Regions from separate parts of the Paenibacillus sp. NPDC058177 genome, predicted to be linked through region 3. Evidence: riboswitches for the same ligand, from Rfam matches in the RefSeq annotation. Region 3 holds a riboswitch; each other region holds the start of a gene.
What was found. A riboswitch is a leader RNA that binds a small molecule or an ion and turns the genes downstream of it on or off. The one in region 3 is predicted to bind cyclic di-AMP.

Region 1 (5,520 bases), on a different contig from region 3:
CCAGGAACGTCGCAGTTAAGGCTGGCATTAGAACAGGGATGCGAAATCTTTTATAGATCAAGGCCATCACCACATATATGCTTACATTGGCAAATACAATTGCAATCGCAGTCAGAATCATCAAGCTTCCTTCCCTTTCTCTTCCGTACCTGGCAGGGCCCTTTGTACATCCATGCTCCATCTGGCAAACCATCTGCTGGAATGCGCCGCCGCACCAATTGTGACTGCCGTACTCAAGACCAGCACTACAATCAGCAGCAGCCCTTTTCCGCTAAACAGACTTAAGTGATCGACAATACCAGCTGTCGCGGGAATAAAAAATAAGGGAAGATACGCCAAGATCGCCGCAGACCCGTGCTCAATCCATCGGACAGGCACAACCCGGCACAGCAGCAGAATAAAAAGAAGCAACAGGCCGATAATACTTCCCGGTATGGGAAGATGCAAAAGCTGCTTCACAGCCTCGCCAGCCAGGGAGAATAAGTACAGCAGTACCACCTGAGCAATAATTCGCACAATCTTCATCAGACAAAAGTCCCTTCACGGAGTAAACTATCCTTATGTTATTGTAAAAAATGGACTCTATCAGACTAACAGAGATTTCATGATTTTTTCAATGTATAATATGAAACTCTGATGTATTTTCACTAAGTGCCGATTTTTGTTATAATCAATTCAATTCGTACTTATGAATTGAGACATAGAAGAAGGGGACGTTTGCATTGTCAAAAATAATCAAGACTTTAACCATTGCCGGTAGTGACTCCAGCGGAGGCGCTGGCATTCAGGCTGACCTGAAAACTTTTGAGGAATATGGAACGTACGGCTTCAGCGCGCTGACCACCATTGTAACAATGGACCCGGACAACGGCTGGCACCATAATGTCTATCCTGTGGATGCGGCTATCGTTGCTGAGCAGCTTAAAACCATTTTCGCTGGCGGTCCAGTTAATGCCATGAAGACCGGTATGCTGGGCAGTGTAGAAATTGTTAAGGTAGCCGAGCAAGCAATCCGTGAGAATCTGCAGGGCAATGTTGTCATTGATCCTGTTATGGTCTGCAAAGGTGAAGACGAGGTGCTGAACCCGGAGAGCGCGCAAGCGATCCGCGATTTGCTGCTGCCTCTAGCCACCGTAGTTACACCTAACTTGTTTGAAGCAGGTGTATTGTCCGGTCTCGGCAAACTCACTACTATCGAAGATATGAAAGAAGCTGCACGATTGATCCACGGACTGGGTGCCCGCAATGTTGTTGTTAAGGGCGGTAAGGCACTGGATGGCTCCAAAGCAATCGACGTCTTCTTTAACGGTACAGACTACACCGTCTTCGAAGCGGATAAAATCGAACCGGCACACAACCACGGCGCAGGCTGCACCTTTGCGGCTGCGATTACCGGTGGACTTGCGAACGGCCTGACCGTAGACGAAGCGGTTGCCAAAGCGAAAGACTTCGTCTCTGCAGCCATCCGCAACGGCTTCGCGTTCAACCAGTACGTAGGACCGGTCTTCCACGGCGGACACCGCCTGGAACAATAGGTCTCGCCCATCTGGCGAACAATCTTGTCATACAAAAGAGCAGAGCCGATATCCTCGGCTCTGCTCTTTTTATACGGCTATAGTAAGCTGCTCAGCAGCTTTCAACTTGTTAACGAGAGTAGACACCCTATTTGCCTAAATGCGCCCTACAGGCTATTTTCCTCAGGCTACCGTTCCCTCAGTTCTCCCTGACAGTCGTTTCAGCATCTTCACGTTCATTTACGAAGTTAAGATGGCTTCTGCCCCAACCACACATGCTATCCAGTACTACTGCAATCGTTCTACCGTGCTCAGACAGGCTGTATTCCACGCGTGGAGGCATCTCCTGATAAAAGATCCGGTCAATGAGCCCGTCCTCCTCCAGCTCCCGTAGCTGCTTTGTGAGCGTTCCCTGGGACACGTCCGGTATCCTCCGCCGCAGTTCCCCGAACCTCTGCGTCCCGTCCACCAGCAGCATGAACAGGATCAGCGGCTTCCACTTGCCCCCAATAACATCCAAGGTTGCCAGAACGCCTGTCAGTCTGGGCTCCTGCGAATTTCGTTTCATCATCATCACCTCTCCTGTTCTCTCCATCATACCTGTGACGCCCCTCAATTGCACGTCTCTCCTGATAGTACGAATTTTCGTACCGGGTACGAATAAAGTGCGTACTGTGCAGCGCCGTTATTTTACCCAATAATAGAATGGAAACCAACAAACGAATAAAGGAGAACAACCTATCATGTCAACTCTTACTCTACAAAATCAGCGGGTCGTTATTATAGGAGGAAGCTCCGGGATTGGATTGGCAACAGCCAAACAAGCGGTGGAACAAGGTGCATCCGTCGTTCTGGCAGGTCGGTCCTTGGACAAACTGGAACTAGCAAAGGAAAGACTGGGCGAAGACTCCGTAGAAATATATACTTTGGACAACAAGGATGAGGAACAGCTGAAATCCTTTTTCGAGCAAATTGGGCCATTCGATCATCTGTTCACGCCTGGCGCCAGCTATGTCAGAGGGCCGATTACGTCAAGTGCGGAGGTTGCCCGCAGCTGCTTTGACGCTAAATTCTGGCCGCAATACAATGCTGTAAAATATGCTGCCCCGCAGATGCGCCCCAATGGCTCGGTCGTACTGATGTCTGGTGCCTTTGGGCAAAGACCGCTCACAGATGGCGCTTCCTACGCTGCCTGCAATGGAGCCATCGAAAGTCTAGGTAAAGCGCTGGCGGTGGAGCTGGCTCCTATTCGGGTCAATGTCATTTCCCCGGGAACGATTCACACAGAATTTAACTGGGAAGGCGCCGAACAAGCGGTTCGGGACGAATCCTATAACGCCTATGCCAAAATCAACCTGCTCGGCCGGATCGGCACAGCCGCAGAAGCCGCACATACTGTTGTATACCTGATGACGAACGGATATACCACCGGCAGCACCCTGTTCCCGGACGGCGGCTATATTTTACGCTAATCTCTTAGCATACTCTAAAAACAAAAGGTGCCCCGGACAGCCAGAAAGCTGGCTAATTCGGGACACCTTCTATGTATTTTCTGAATTATTTCTGTCCAGTCATGGCCAGATAGCTTGTCTCACTCACGACACGGCGTGCGGTAACATAACGATCAGCATAATACGATTCCGACAATTTACTGATGCGAACGCCCTTGCTGCTGGAGGAATGAGCGAACTCACCATCACCGATATAAATACCTGCATGAGAAATTCCGTTACCAAGGGTATTGAAAAATACTAAATCTCCGACACGAAGATCTTCTTTAGCGACAGCTGTACCCGCTTTAGCTTGGGACTGCGAGGTGCGCGGAAGATCTCCCGCATTGAACTTGTTGAATATGTATAGAATAAATCCGGAACAGTCAAAACCCGCTGTTGTTGTGCCTCCCCATACGTAAGGAGTACCAAGGAGTTGGTTCACTTCATTGTCGATCTTAGCGTTAACGTCACTGGCAAATGCGGCTGGTGCTGCAGTTAATAGAATAGCGGCTCCAAGTACAGAAACAATAAACTTCTTCAGACCGTGATTCTCCCTTCAAATGCCTACGGAGTTAGCTGAGGGTTCGGTTAAAGGTTTCCCTATATTCCCTTGCTTTCAGGAATAATTCACCCAGATGTGGTTCCCCCGTTTTCAACGATTGAAATTCGGCAACATTGATTAATATTTTGTAACTATTTGTATAGTAGTATAGATGTCCCCCTCCTGTCAATGCCATTTGATAGATTCACAACTTTATTTGCTCTTACATTCTTTCTACATATTCATAGATTATACTGCTATTTATCGCTTATTTTTCAGGGGATCGACCCTGCTTTTTCTAGCAATTCTTCCTCTATCAGTCCCGCATGTGTACATGAATATGCAGATGAAAAACTGGTAACATTCTTGTAATCACTGCGGATATATCAGCTATTTTGTCACAACTATTTTCATTTCCAGAATCTTATAGGCAGCTATCTCTAGTGTAGGTTATATTTTCGGAATAGCAAAAAGACGCTACAAACACCAAAGAATTGGAGTAGTAGCGTCTTTTATTGGCACATATAATCAATAACAGAAAGTTAGAAATCTTAAATCGCTTTTACAGAGAGTTCGTTCTTTAAAATCGACATTACCAAGGCAGTTGCTTATCTTGGTGATAGAAACCACCTGTTGGACCATCGGCTGGCAGTGTAGCAAACTTAATACTGGTCAGACTTCCTTCTCTTTCATCCAAGGAGGCTTTCTCTCCTCCAAGTCCAGTGCGGACCCAACCCGGGTGAACGGAATTCACCTTGATCGGCGTGTCCTTCAGTTCGTGTGCTAAATGAACAGTAAAAGCATTCAAGGCTGTTTTAGAAGCATTGTATGCAAATGTCTTCATTGAATAAATTGGAGCACTAGGATCTGAATGCGCGGTCAGAGAGCCGAGAATACTGGACAGATTTACAATGCGGCCTGCTTCAGATTTACGGATAAGCGGCAATAAGGTTTGTGTCAGCTGGATCAGTGAGAAAAAGTTAACATCGAACGTTTCTCTAAGAAGTTCAATTGGGAGTGTACTTGTACGGTTAACAACTTCGACCGATACACTTTCCTCATCCAATAAGATCCCCGCATTATTGATTAATATATCTAGTTTCCCAAAGTTCTTCTCAATGTAGTCATACACAGCAGCATGATCTGAGATGGTATTCACGTCAATTTTAACGCTTACTACATCTAATCCTTCTTGTTTCAGTTCCGCTGCAACAGCTTGTCCTTTTTCCTCATCGCGGGCGCCGATAATTACGGTAGCACCTATTTTGCCAAGACCACGAGCGGTTTCCACACCAATTCCACGAGTAGCTCCTGTAATCAATGCCACTTTTCCCTTTTGATCTTGTGTTGTCATATTTATTTTCCATCTCCTTTTATTTTCGAGAATGTTCGTTCTCAATATAATTAAAAAATGATCTATCTCAATCACAATCTAACATGCTAATGTTCTTATCCCAAATGCATCATACCATGTTGGGAACGTTCGGTAAAGTATTTTAGTCCCACCATTAGTTCATCACGAAATACATCCTAAATATGTTGCCCACTCATTTAATTATCGAAACATGTTACCCGGTTCTTTCAATGCATGAAGCTCTAAATCAAAGAGGAGTACATATGAGAGGGGAATTTTATCTTCTATGGACAGAGCAATTCCTTACTCCCCCTCTCCCGCTTTTACTCTCCCGGGTTATGAATCCTCTCTTTTCCGCGCATACTACTCTTACACATTCAATATGAATCACTGCGAGAGGAGAATGCCGTATGACGCAATTATTCCGTAATTCTCTGCCCGCTGGGGCGAGTCAGCCTGCACCCGTGCTGCCAGTTCCTCTTTCTTTCAACCGGAACTGGCTACAGGATTTGGAGTCAAAGCTTGATAAAGGCGGACCCTGGGGCGACTGGCGATTGTCACAGCTGGCCGTGCAGGGCGAAGAAGCCGGTCTGGTTAGTAGCTTCGACGAATTGCAAT
Region 2 (5,520 bases), on a different contig from region 3:
AGCTTCTGACGCAGGGGTTAATAATACGCCAACCATCTTCATTAATGGCGTGAAATCCGCAGAGCCGTTTAACTTTGACGCTATTTCGGCGGAAGTGAATACTGCAGCCAAAGCGGCGGAGGCCAAGTGAAATGAGTAAATTCTCCCTATTTTGCCGCCGTAACGCTCTTTATCTGGCCTGGTTTGTGTCAGTAGTGGCCGTGGCAGGCAGCCTTTATCTAAGTGAGGTTCTAAAGTATGAGCCCTGTAAGCTCTGCTGGTTCCAGCGCATTTTTATGTATCCCCAGCTATTTCTGCTAGGCATTGCCACGTACCGGGGAGACAAGCGCATTATTCCTTATGTGCTGCCACTGAGCATTATCGGGGGAAGCATTTCACTGTATCATTACGCAGAACAGAAAATTCCCGCGCTTAGCAAGATTATTCCCTGCACAGTGGGAGTTCCTTGCAACAAAGATTATTTGAATTATTTTGGTTTTATCACGATTCCTTTTATGGCGCTAATCGCCTTTGCCTTGATCACGGTTTTGCTCTGGTTCGGCCGTAAGCCGCTGGAGCAGGAAACAGAAGAAGCATAAGCAAGTACAACCAAAAAATATTCCCTGCTGATTCGTCACAAATAACGTCAAAATGTTATAAAAACACGGGCCGAAGGGATAATAGAAGAGAATGAAAGAGCGGACAGTTCCCGATATAAAATTTGCGGGTTTTGAATGTTTTTTCATTCTTTTTTCATTTTTTTCACCGCTTTACTGGATGCACTTTGTAGACTAATATTAGACCTTGTGAGAAGTTGAATATGCGCTGAATTTTCCTAGGAAAAACGGGGGAACCAATCTTGGCATAACGATGCCAAAGGGGTGAATCGGAAGCGGCCTATACGGCCGAACCGTAGGGCTACCACAGCCCGAATCCGCCAGCTAACCTCGTAAGCAAAAGTGGGATAATGACCATGCCCCAGGCATGCGGATCATTTCCGTATGCTTGTTTTTGTGCCTGCATTTATGAAATCCACCCGTGAAAACGGCGCACGGTATGACCGATTCAACTCACAAAGAGAGGAACTGTTTCTACAATGGTAAGCAAAGTAAAACGACTTTTGATCGGGCGTCCGATGAAATCCAACGAACTCGATCATGAAAAGTTATCCAAGGTGAAAGCACTGGCTGTTCTGTCTTCAGATGCGCTCTCGTCTGTGGCCTACGGAACGGAACAAATCCTGATTGTACTGGTCGCCGCGGGGTTCACTGCGATCTGGTACTCACTGCCAATTGCACTTGCCGTATTGGGACTGCTGGCGATTCTGATTTTATCATACCGGCAGACGATCTTTGCTTATCCACAAGGCGGCGGTGCTTATATCGTAGCTAAGAACAATCTAGGCGTTCCGACCGGGCTTTTGGCTGGGGGCTCTTTGCTCGTGGATTACATTTTGACGGTTGCCGTAAGTGCGTCAGCAGGGACAGATGCGATCACATCGGCTTTTCCAAGCTTGCATGGTCATACCGTTCTTATTGCAGTTACCGTAATTATCATCCTAACGATACTTAATCTACGCGGTGTAACAGAATCCGCATCTTTCATTGCTGTTCCTGTATACCTGTTTGTTATTTCCATTTTTGTCTTGATTATTTCAGGGGTTATAAAATATGCTACGGGCGGTGCGCATGCCCATGTTCCCGAGATCGGGACTGCCGTATCCAATGTTAGCTTGTTCCTGCTCCTGAAGGCCTTTAGCTCTGGCTGTTCGGCTTTGACCGGGGTTGAGGCTGTATCCAATGCTATTCCGAACTTTAAAGCGCCTGCTGAGAAAAACGCGGCAAAAACCCTAATGGCCATGGGCCTCATTCTAGGGATTATGTTCACAGGTATAACCGTCCTGGCTTACTGGTATGGCATTGTGCCCGACGAGAAAGCTACCGTCGTATCCCAGATCACTGAATCCACCTTTGGACGCGGCGTGCTGTATTTCTTCATTCAAGGGATTACCGCTGTCATTCTGTTCCTGGCAGCCAATACCGCTTACTCAGCGTTCCCGCTGCTCGCCTGTATGTTTGCCAAAGACAAATACATGCCGCATGCGTTCATGGTTCGTGGAGACCGGCTCGGTTTCTCGAACGGGATTATTTTCCTCGGTGTGATGTCTGCACTACTGGTAGCCGCATTTCACGGGAATACAGAAGGTCTGATTCCACTGTATGCTGTCGGTGTGTTCATTCCGTTTACATTGTCTCAGCTGGGCATGATGGTTCGCTGGTACAAATTGAAGCCGGCTGGCTGGAAAAGTAAATTTGCTGTCAATACAATCGGCATGCTGACGACATTAACGATTACCTTGATTTTCATCATCACCAAATTCTCCAGTGTGTGGATGGCCTTTCTCTTCCTGCCAATCGTAATGTTCGTGTTCTACCGCATACATGGTCACTACATGAATACAGCGGATCAGCTTCGTATCTGCCTTGACAAAGATAAACCAGTTATTAAAGGAAGCACCGTGGTTGTGCCTGTAGCTGGCGTTACTCGCGCCGTTCTGCATTCGCTTAGTTACGCCAAGTCGTTAACAGATAACGTGGTTGCAGTGTACGTCGGTTTTGATGAAGAGGAGATTCACCGGATGGAGCAGAAGTGGGAAGAATGGAATCCGGGTGTACGGCTTATTGTCCTGCGCTCCCGGTACCGCAGCATTCTCCGCCCGCTGCTTAAGTTCATCGATACGGTGGAGTGGAAGACCGCTTCGACAGATCACATTACGATCCTGATTCCGCAATTTATTACGAAGCATTGGTGGCAGGCTCTATTGCACAACCAGACCAGTTTCTTGATTCGTTCCTACCTAATGAACCAGAAGGATGTCGTGGTCGCCACAGTGCCTTATCATTTGAATAAATAGCTGTGGAGTAGCTGTACATTGAAGAGAAGCCGCGATGCGGCTTCTTTTTTTATTTCCATTCGTTTTGTTTGTGTCAAACAGGCGCGAACCCTGTAGAATTTTTAATATTTATGTTGACATAGATAATGAGAATCAATATCATTTAAAAGAGTTAAGATAAGAGGTAATGATCTATATAAGCCGAACAAAAGAAAGTAACAAAAAGCGAGAAGGAACGAAGGGGGAAGGTTGGAACTGTAGGAGCGAAAGCGCTCGCCTAAAAGCTTTCCGAAGGAAAGCTCGCATCGGAAGCCTAAGCTGGTGTCCGGATTTCAACCGCAAAAGCGGTTATTCAGATGAAATCTGGAGACAACAGCGGCCGGAAGTCCAAACATTCCACCGAAGTGACGACCGAGCCTTACGTTCGGATCTTAAGTTCGTCTTATATAGAATAGGAATGGAAGCAGATACAAGGGGGATTTTGAATGTTTGCATTAAAAAGAAATATATCAGGCAGTACAAAGCTGGCGATGGCGGGTCTAGCGGCCCTCATGGTGATCTTGTCTGCTTGTGGCAATAACAATGCCGGGAACGCGGCTAATAGCGCTGCTGGATCAACGGCTGCTCCTTCTGCTCAAGCTACTGCAGCTCCGAATCAAGGGGAAGCGAAGACGGTAACAGATGCTATGGGTCATCAGGTCAGCATTCCAGCCAATCCGCAGCGTGTGCTTGCTTCCTATCTTGAAGATCACCTCGTTACACTAGGAGTTACACCTGTAGCACAGTGGTCGGTTCCAAACGGAATACAGGAGTATCTGTCTCCAGAATTAAAAGAGGTTCCGACAATCAGCTATGATCTTCCGCTTGAAGCGGTGACTAGCTTTGCGCCGGATCTTATCATCGTGGATTCGGAATCTGCGGTTCAGAACGGCCTGTATGATCAATATAACAAAATCGCACCTACGTATGTGCTTGGCGATGCCGTGAACAAAGACTGGCGCAAAGCCTTGACGACTATTGGTGATTTGCTCGGCAAGGGTGCAGAAGCCGCGCAAGCGATCAAAGATTATGATCAGAAAGCCGCAGAAGCTAAAGAGAAGCTTGCCAGTGTTGCCGGCGGACAGTCAGCTGCTGCTTTGTGGCTGGTGCAAAAGAATTTCTACCTAGTAGATGAGACACGTGCCAGTGGGGAAGTGTTGTATAAGGATCTGGGACTTGCTTCACCAAACCTGGTGACGGAAATTCCGGCAGATCAGAGAGCGACGTGGAATCCGATCTCTTTGGAGAAGCTCTCTGAACTGAAAGCTGATCATATCTTCCTGGTGAACAGTGACAAATCGGACAATTCGGAAATTTTGAATAGCGCGACCTGGAAAAGTATCCCTGCAGTCAAAGCGGGACATGTCTATGAGCTGAGTTCCAACAGCACCTGGTTGTATAGCGGAGCTACTGCAGATTCCAAAACCATTGACGATGTATTGAAGTTTCTCGTTAAATAATAAGTTTTTCATATGATCCACCGCAATTTTTGTAGATGTCCTCATCGGGATATTGTACATATTTCATATATTTGCGATAATGAGAATGATTCTTGTTATTACTCAATAAGGAGACAAGTTATTGAATGGTTTCATCCCAGGATTCAGATTAGATAAATAGCACCAAGTTAAGGGCTCCTGATCTTCCGATTACTTCGCGACCGGCAGCGGCTATCCTCATTCTGATCATTGGTCTGGGAGGTATTCTGTTCGGACTGGCGCTCTCGATCTCAGTAGGTGCTGCGGATATTAAACTATCGACAGTATGGGAAGCAGTATTTCATTTTAATCCTGACATACGACAGCATCAGGTGATATGGGAGCTGCGCATCCCGCGTTCCCTCGCCGGGGCACTGGTTGGAGCCTGCTTTGCCGTAGCTGGAGCTATGATGCAGGGGATGACCCGTAACCCGTTAGCGGATTCAGGCCTGCTTGGTCTGAATGCCGGAGCGACAGCTGCGCTGGCCTTAGCGTTTGCTTTTACACCTTCGATGCCTTTCACTTTGATTATGCTGTTTTGTTTTATCGGCGCAGCGTTAGCGGCCTTGCTTGTGTTCGGGATTGGCTCCCTCTCCCGCAATGGATTAACACCCATTCGTCTTACACTTGCCGGAGCTGCAGTAAGTGCGCTCTTGCTCGCTGTCAGCCAGGGAGTAGCGATCCTGTTCCACCTGTCTCAGGATCTAACGTTCTGGCTGGCCGGCGGGGTCGCCGGAACGACATGGGGTCAGCTTAAGATTATGGCACCGCCAATCCTCGTTGCCCTTATCGTGGCAATGATGATGTCTCGTTCCATTACACTGCTTAGCCTCGGCAGCGAGGTGGCAGCAGGACTTGGACAAAATACAAGGCTGGTGCAGGCCGGAGGCATGCTCACAGTTGTGGTGCTTGCCGGAACAGCGGTTTCGGCTGTAGGTCCGATTGCTTTTGTCGGTCTGCTGATTCCTCATATTACACGTTACCTGGTTGGCATTGATTACCGCTGGGTCATTCCTTGTTCAGCTGTACTCGGCAGTCTGCTGCTGATCTTTGCAGATATTGGAGCCAGACTCCTGAATGCACCTTATGAGACGCCGATCGGCGCTCTAATCTCGCTGCTTGGTGTACCGT
Region 3 (5,520 bases):
GCCAAACTTTGGATGGGAGCGCCCTTCAGCACCATCCCGAAAAGAACAGAGACCAGACCAAAGACTAGACCGATTATTGTTGAGATTTCCATTATGCACCTCGTCCATGAGATTTAAGAAGTGATCCGACTTAGCCGCGTTAATCATCCTTGAAGCGCGGCAGGGCATCTTAACCCAAACGGAATAACTTATATTCTTATTTATCGACATCATTCCCTTTTTTGTGAAGTCATTTTTTCGGCTATAATGGATAAGGTAAGTTATTATTCATCAGTGAAGAAAACGGAGTGATACACATGGGCGTTAAACATGGCAGAGATTATGCAGAAATCCTGAACGAATTGACTGAAGCAGCCTCACGTATTACCGACGGATTTTTATTTTTTGAAATGGACCCGGAGGAATGGCAGGAGCTGCCACAGGAGTCGAAGCTTGAGGTATGGGAAGCGCTTGCCGAGGATCTGTTCTATGCACTGGGCAATGAACCGGTCATTGAAGTGGGGAGCGGGGTTGTGATTTACGACAAGGATACACACCGGATCAATATTTTGCTCGGCGATGAGGACTTGGCCTCTGTTGTTCTGGTTTAATAGGAATACAGGTGAGCGGAATTTGCCGCAGTCTGCCGCCCGTGGTAAAATTGACGGAGCGAAGTACTATTTACCGGGATTGAAGAATACAATTAAACCGAAAATTGTCTTTATCCTGGCACATCCCTTGGACCTCAGAAGCTAAGGGATGTTTTGTTTAAACAAGCAAAGAGGCAAGGCGATCGGAACTTTGCTACTAATAAGGTAAGGGAGGTAATAATGTGCTACTTACAGAGGAAGAACTGATCGAGCAGATCGGCAAGCTGGAAGGCTGGAAGCTGGTGAAAAATACGATTACACGCAAATATATGTTCAGCGATTATATGAAGGGAATAGCCTTCGTCGATGCGGTGGCCGCCATTGCGGAGGCTTTTGACCACCATCCGCATATTACGATTGATTATAAAGCAGTCACGCTTCGCTTGACGACACATGAAGAGGGTGGAATTACGCCGCTGGACATTCGTGGTGCACAAGAGTTTAATGAAGCCTTCGAGAAGGCCCGCTAGCCAGTCGTATAGTCCTTTAACATAGCAATGGTAAAAGAATACTCATACATGCGAAAAAGCCCGTGTCGCAGGATGTAGATCCTGACACGGGCGTATTTGTGTTGTCTCTCTAATGAAGCTCTACTTCTTCTCAGCCAGCCATGTGGCCACGTTCGCAATTTCCTCCGGCGCCAGCTTTTCCTTGAAGGAAGGCATTTGGCCCCGTCCTTTGGTTACTATACTGTAAATCCCGGCAGCGTCATGCTGGCCACCTTCGTTTTTCAAGCTAGGTCCTATCCCGCCCTGAAGCTGATCGCCATGGCAGGTGATACAATTGGCTTTCACAGTCGCTTCTGCCTTGGCGGCATCAAGCTGAATTTCAGGCATAGTAGGCTTGTTCTGTTCCGCTACCTCTTCTTTACCTGGAAGTGTGAACATTAGAACTACCGCAAAGGCACAGGCGGCAAAAAACAATCCGCTCATGATCCATTTTTGCATCCCCAATCGTCCCTTCTATGTAAGCTGCTCCCTACATTATAGCGGAAGGTGAAGCGTTATCATAGCATTTGTGGCAAAAAAATGAACGACTATGCGATACTTCTCTAAACTTCCTTTAACAAAGCATCATTTCTCATAGACCATACAATAAAATGGTTTACTTCCAGTGGGTGTCATTCGTTCGTAAGTGTCAGTAATCGTAAAACCACTTTTTTGATAAGTCCGAATGGCCCGCTGATTCCAGGTTAGTACCTCCAAATCGATTTCCCGCTCAGGGTAGCGTAGAACTGCGGCTTGGACGATGGCACGGACAAAGTGTTGGCCCATTCCGTGACCACAAAGCTCTGGACGCATACCAATCCCCAGACGCACCACACCCTCCATCGGGAATAGCTGTGCGAAGCCGCAGAGATCGCCTTCATCGTTCAGCACAGACACATACTGCTCACTGCGCAGCTGGGCATCGCCGAACTCAATGCCGAGCTCCTCCATCTGTTGCCAGGGCATCCAGCCATATATATTGTAAGGAGGCTCATAGCTCCATTGGCAGATGTCTTCGGCATGGCTGGTCTCCATGGGTACCACATGGAACGTAACAGGTAAATGCATCATCGGGTCGTGAGACCTCCTTTCCACAGGATAAAGCTCTATAATTTAATTATATACAAAAAGCATAAGATCAGGCGCAGAAAGTCAGGAAAATGTTGTTTGGTGAATCTCAGGAGGGGTAATGAAGAGTAACAGAAACGACAAAAAAGCCCTTCTCCAGATTTCGATAAAATCGGGAAAAGGACTGGCTTATGACTTATAAATTATTGTACATCGTCAAAATCTTGAGCATCCGTCGCAAGCGCCTGATAAGCATCCGTGCTCATCACGCGTTTAGCACCCACATAACGACTAACATAATAGCTTTCACTCAGCGAGCTGATCGTTACACCACGAGAAGATGAAGCATGGGCGAATTTTCCTTCGCCAACATAAACGCCAACATGGGAGATTCCTTTGCCACTGGTATTGAAGAATACCAGGTCGCCCGCTCTAAGTTCATCACGGGACACCGTGGAGCCCATCTGATATTGGGAACCGGATTGGTGTGGTAGGTCAATACCCATCTTGTTGAAGACATACATTGTAAAACCAGAGCAATCAAATCCACTTGTAGTCGTGCCGCCAGCTACGTACTTGGTGCCGATAGCCTTGTCAATCACCTTATCCATCTTGGAATCGGCGAAAGCGCTCCCTGCTCCAATAGCGGTAAGCATCATTGAAAAGCCAAGCACTGCTGCTGCTAATTTCTTCTTCAAAAGTGTAAACCCCTTCCAATGCCTACGAGGTTAGCTTAAGGGTTCGGTTGAAGGTCCCCTATGACCCCTCTTCAAACAGGAGGTCAATTCACCCAAAGTGGTTCCCCCGTTTCCCTAATGATTAGGGAACTCGGCATATACCGTTGATTAGAATTAGACTGCTATATGAATACATGACAAAACCTTATAAAAAGGTGACTCAATAATTACAAAAATGTTACTAAAAACTCACTGCGCTAATTGTAACAAACACAGCGTCGCTTGGCAATCATTTATAGCATATTTGTGCGCAAAAAAATGGGATTTTAAGAGCGGATTCTCACTATTAACGTTGAAAATAGAGGACAAACTAAATTTTCCAAAATTTATTGAGTTTTTTGGCGCAAAATATGATTCATCTATTCCAAAGAGGTGTATACGTATACTATAAAATAGGAAAAACCCGGAAATTGACTATGATGATAATCAAGTCTCCGGGCACAGTATAGGTATGAGGTTAAATGGAATGATTGTATTTTAGAGGTTAGTTTAGTCGTAGGCAACCGCTTTATAAGCAGTTGTGCTCATGATTCGTTTGGCACCAATGTAGCGATCAGCCCAGTATTTCTCACTCAGTGAGCTAATAATGACACCGCGGGAAGATGAGGATTGAGCAAATTTACCATTGCCGACGAAGATACCGACATGAGATACACCGTTGCCGAGTGTGTTGAAGAATACGAGGTCTCCTGGACGCATTTGACTGCGAGAGATGGAGGTTCCTGCGTTATATTGCGATTGGGATGTGCGCGGCAACGAAATGCCGATGCTTTTGTATACATATGTAGTGAATCCAGAACAATCAAATCCGGCCGTGCTTGTTCCTCCAGTTTTGTAGGAGGTTCCGAGGGTTTTTGTAATAACCGTGTCCATTTTGGAGTCTGCTGAAGCGCTATTGGTTCCGATACCGATGGCGAGTGCCAAACCTAGTGTGGCTGTAACAATGATTTTCTTAAAATTCTGTCTGTTCAAAAGATGTACTCCTTCCAAGGCCTGCGAGGTTAGCTTAAGGGTTCGGTAGAAGGTCCCCTATGATCCCTCTCTTACGAGATCAATTCACCCAAAATATGGTTCCCCCACTTCCCGGTGCAAGGAATTCGGCGTTTTATGCACCTAAAGTGTGACGTATCGACAACTGCATACATGACATAAGCGTAGATATTAAGAAATACCTTCAAAAGATTACAAAGTTGTTACTAGTAGTACAGAAGCCATTGTATCAAACCCGTTACCATTTTGCAAATCGCTCTGCTGAAGATGACAAAAAAGAGTCGCGGCTCCTGTTATCCAGGAACAGTGACTCTTCTAATATGCCCCGAGGGGGCGGATTTATTGTGGAAATGCTTTACTCCTCCATAAGTCATATTGAGCCGCAATGCCCCACAATTTGAGGAGTGTGGACGGGAGCGGAAGGAGTTGGCGGATCAGGAGTGCAGGCAAGCCAGGGAAGTAAATAATCCCCAAGGCGTAGATCACCAAGAGCAGCAGACTGCCTGCTCCCATCACGATTGATACCCCTATCGCGGTGAGAAGGCACCGTAGGGCGATTAGCAGGGAGGAGAACATGCCAGTTCCTGCTGTATAACCAAACTGCATGTACAATAGCAGCAAGCGGATAACATATACATAGGCACACCAAGCCAGAATATAGGGAACACCGTTCAGCAGCAGCTTATAGTCCATTAAAGACGACAGCAGCAGTGCATATATCTTGGGTGCGAACCAGTAAACGGGCAGGAGGGCGAGTAGCCACTCTACCAGGCTGAAGATCAGCACGGACAGACCATGCTTTTTCATGCCGGGGAAAAAGAACAGACCGCGTTCTCCTGAGCGCTCCTGATGCAGCTCATGAAGCAGGCCCGCCCGAATGAACGGGGAAATGAGCAGTCGCAGCAAGGTTAACCCTAACAGCAGGCATAGCCAGCGCTGTACGTCAGGGTCGGAGGTAAGACTATGCTGACCCTCGATGTAGAACAGCAGCCTGGCCATACCGCTGCCCCCCGCGTTGTGGTCGGGATACCGCAGTAGGACTGATACTACGGCCTCCCGTACGAAACCATACATAAAATAGCCCCAGAGTAGCCGGTAGATGAATAGCAGTATCAGAATATAAGTTTGCTCCTTCAAACTTTGCCAGCCGCGAATAATTGATGTTTTCAAGCTCATCCACCTCACCAGACCAGAGTTCCAAGCACAGTTTCAAGCAGTTTCGACAAGGTTAGCGTCCAGCGGGAGAGGGTATCCGGCTTGATCTCCGCCAGCCTGAAATTGTTGATATGTTTGTTCTCCAGCAGAAGGGTGTGCTGGGGATCGATCTCTGCCGACAATAGCGGGGAGCTGGAGATCAGCTGGAACGCTGTATTCTTGTTGTCCCCATTCCAGACTCGCTCCACGGTGTGGCCATCAGAGAAGGTGAATTTAATGGGGACATTCGCGTAGTGGCTACCTCTGTTGCTGACCTTTACGATGGATTCGTAGCCTTGGCCGGTGCCGGCATTTTCTTTGGTACGCATCTGGATATCGTCGATCGAGAAATCAGGAGCTCCGCCGTCATAGATATAAAGATCGAAATAGTTCTGCCATGATTTCTTGGTCACG

Region 1: it holds a riboswitch for cyclic di-AMP, as region 3 does, so the genes downstream of both, ACFVU8_RS09110 (C40 family peptidase) here and ACFVU8_RS29605 (C40 family peptidase) in region 3, are expected to answer to the same signal.
Region 2: it holds a riboswitch for cyclic di-AMP, as region 3 does, so the genes downstream of both, ACFVU8_RS04250 (APC family permease) here and ACFVU8_RS29605 (C40 family peptidase) in region 3, are expected to answer to the same signal.

What each region holds. Positions count from the first base shown of each region.
Region 1 covers NZ_JBHVVB010000001.1:1,918,108-1,923,627, forward strand. The annotation lists gene ACFVU8_RS09085 (LrgB family protein) at 1-121, opposite strand, end outside; gene ACFVU8_RS09090 (CidA/LrgA family protein) at 121-525, opposite strand; gene thiD (bifunctional hydroxymethylpyrimidine kinase/phosphomethylpyrimidine kinase) at 723-1,535, shown strand; gene ACFVU8_RS09100 (winged helix-turn-helix transcriptional regulator) at 1,714-2,085, opposite strand; gene ACFVU8_RS09105 (SDR family oxidoreductase) at 2,258-2,986, shown strand; gene ACFVU8_RS09110 (C40 family peptidase) at 3,072-3,548, opposite strand; cyclic di-AMP (ydaO/yuaA leader) riboswitch at 3,553-3,689, opposite strand; gene ACFVU8_RS09115 (SDR family oxidoreductase) at 4,141-4,902, opposite strand; gene ACFVU8_RS09120 (DEAD/DEAH box helicase) at 5,313-5,520, shown strand, end outside.
Region 2 covers NZ_JBHVVB010000001.1:898,921-904,440, forward strand. The annotation lists gene ACFVU8_RS04240 (DsbA family protein) at 1-130, shown strand, start outside; gene ACFVU8_RS04245 (disulfide oxidoreductase) at 132-578, shown strand; cyclic di-AMP (ydaO/yuaA leader) riboswitch at 793-950, shown strand; gene ACFVU8_RS04250 (APC family permease) at 1,076-2,893, shown strand; gene ACFVU8_RS04255 (iron-hydroxamate ABC transporter substrate-binding protein) at 3,358-4,371, shown strand; gene ACFVU8_RS04260 (FecCD family ABC transporter permease) at 4,524-5,520, shown strand, end outside.
Region 3 covers NZ_JBHVVB010000014.1:25,307-30,826, reverse strand. The annotation lists gene motA (flagellar motor stator protein MotA) at 1-92, opposite strand, end outside; gene ACFVU8_RS29630 (hypothetical protein) at 297-590, shown strand; gene ACFVU8_RS29625 (4a-hydroxytetrahydrobiopterin dehydratase) at 812-1,099, shown strand; gene ACFVU8_RS29620 (c-type cytochrome) at 1,220-1,576, opposite strand; gene ACFVU8_RS29615 (GNAT family N-acetyltransferase) at 1,703-2,188, opposite strand; gene ACFVU8_RS29610 (C40 family peptidase) at 2,389-2,883, opposite strand; cyclic di-AMP (ydaO/yuaA leader) riboswitch at 2,888-3,029, opposite strand; gene ACFVU8_RS29605 (C40 family peptidase) at 3,412-3,894, opposite strand; cyclic di-AMP (ydaO/yuaA leader) riboswitch at 3,898-4,035, opposite strand; gene ACFVU8_RS29600 (hypothetical protein) at 4,252-5,082, opposite strand; gene ACFVU8_RS29595 (M1 family metallopeptidase) at 5,094-5,520, opposite strand, start outside.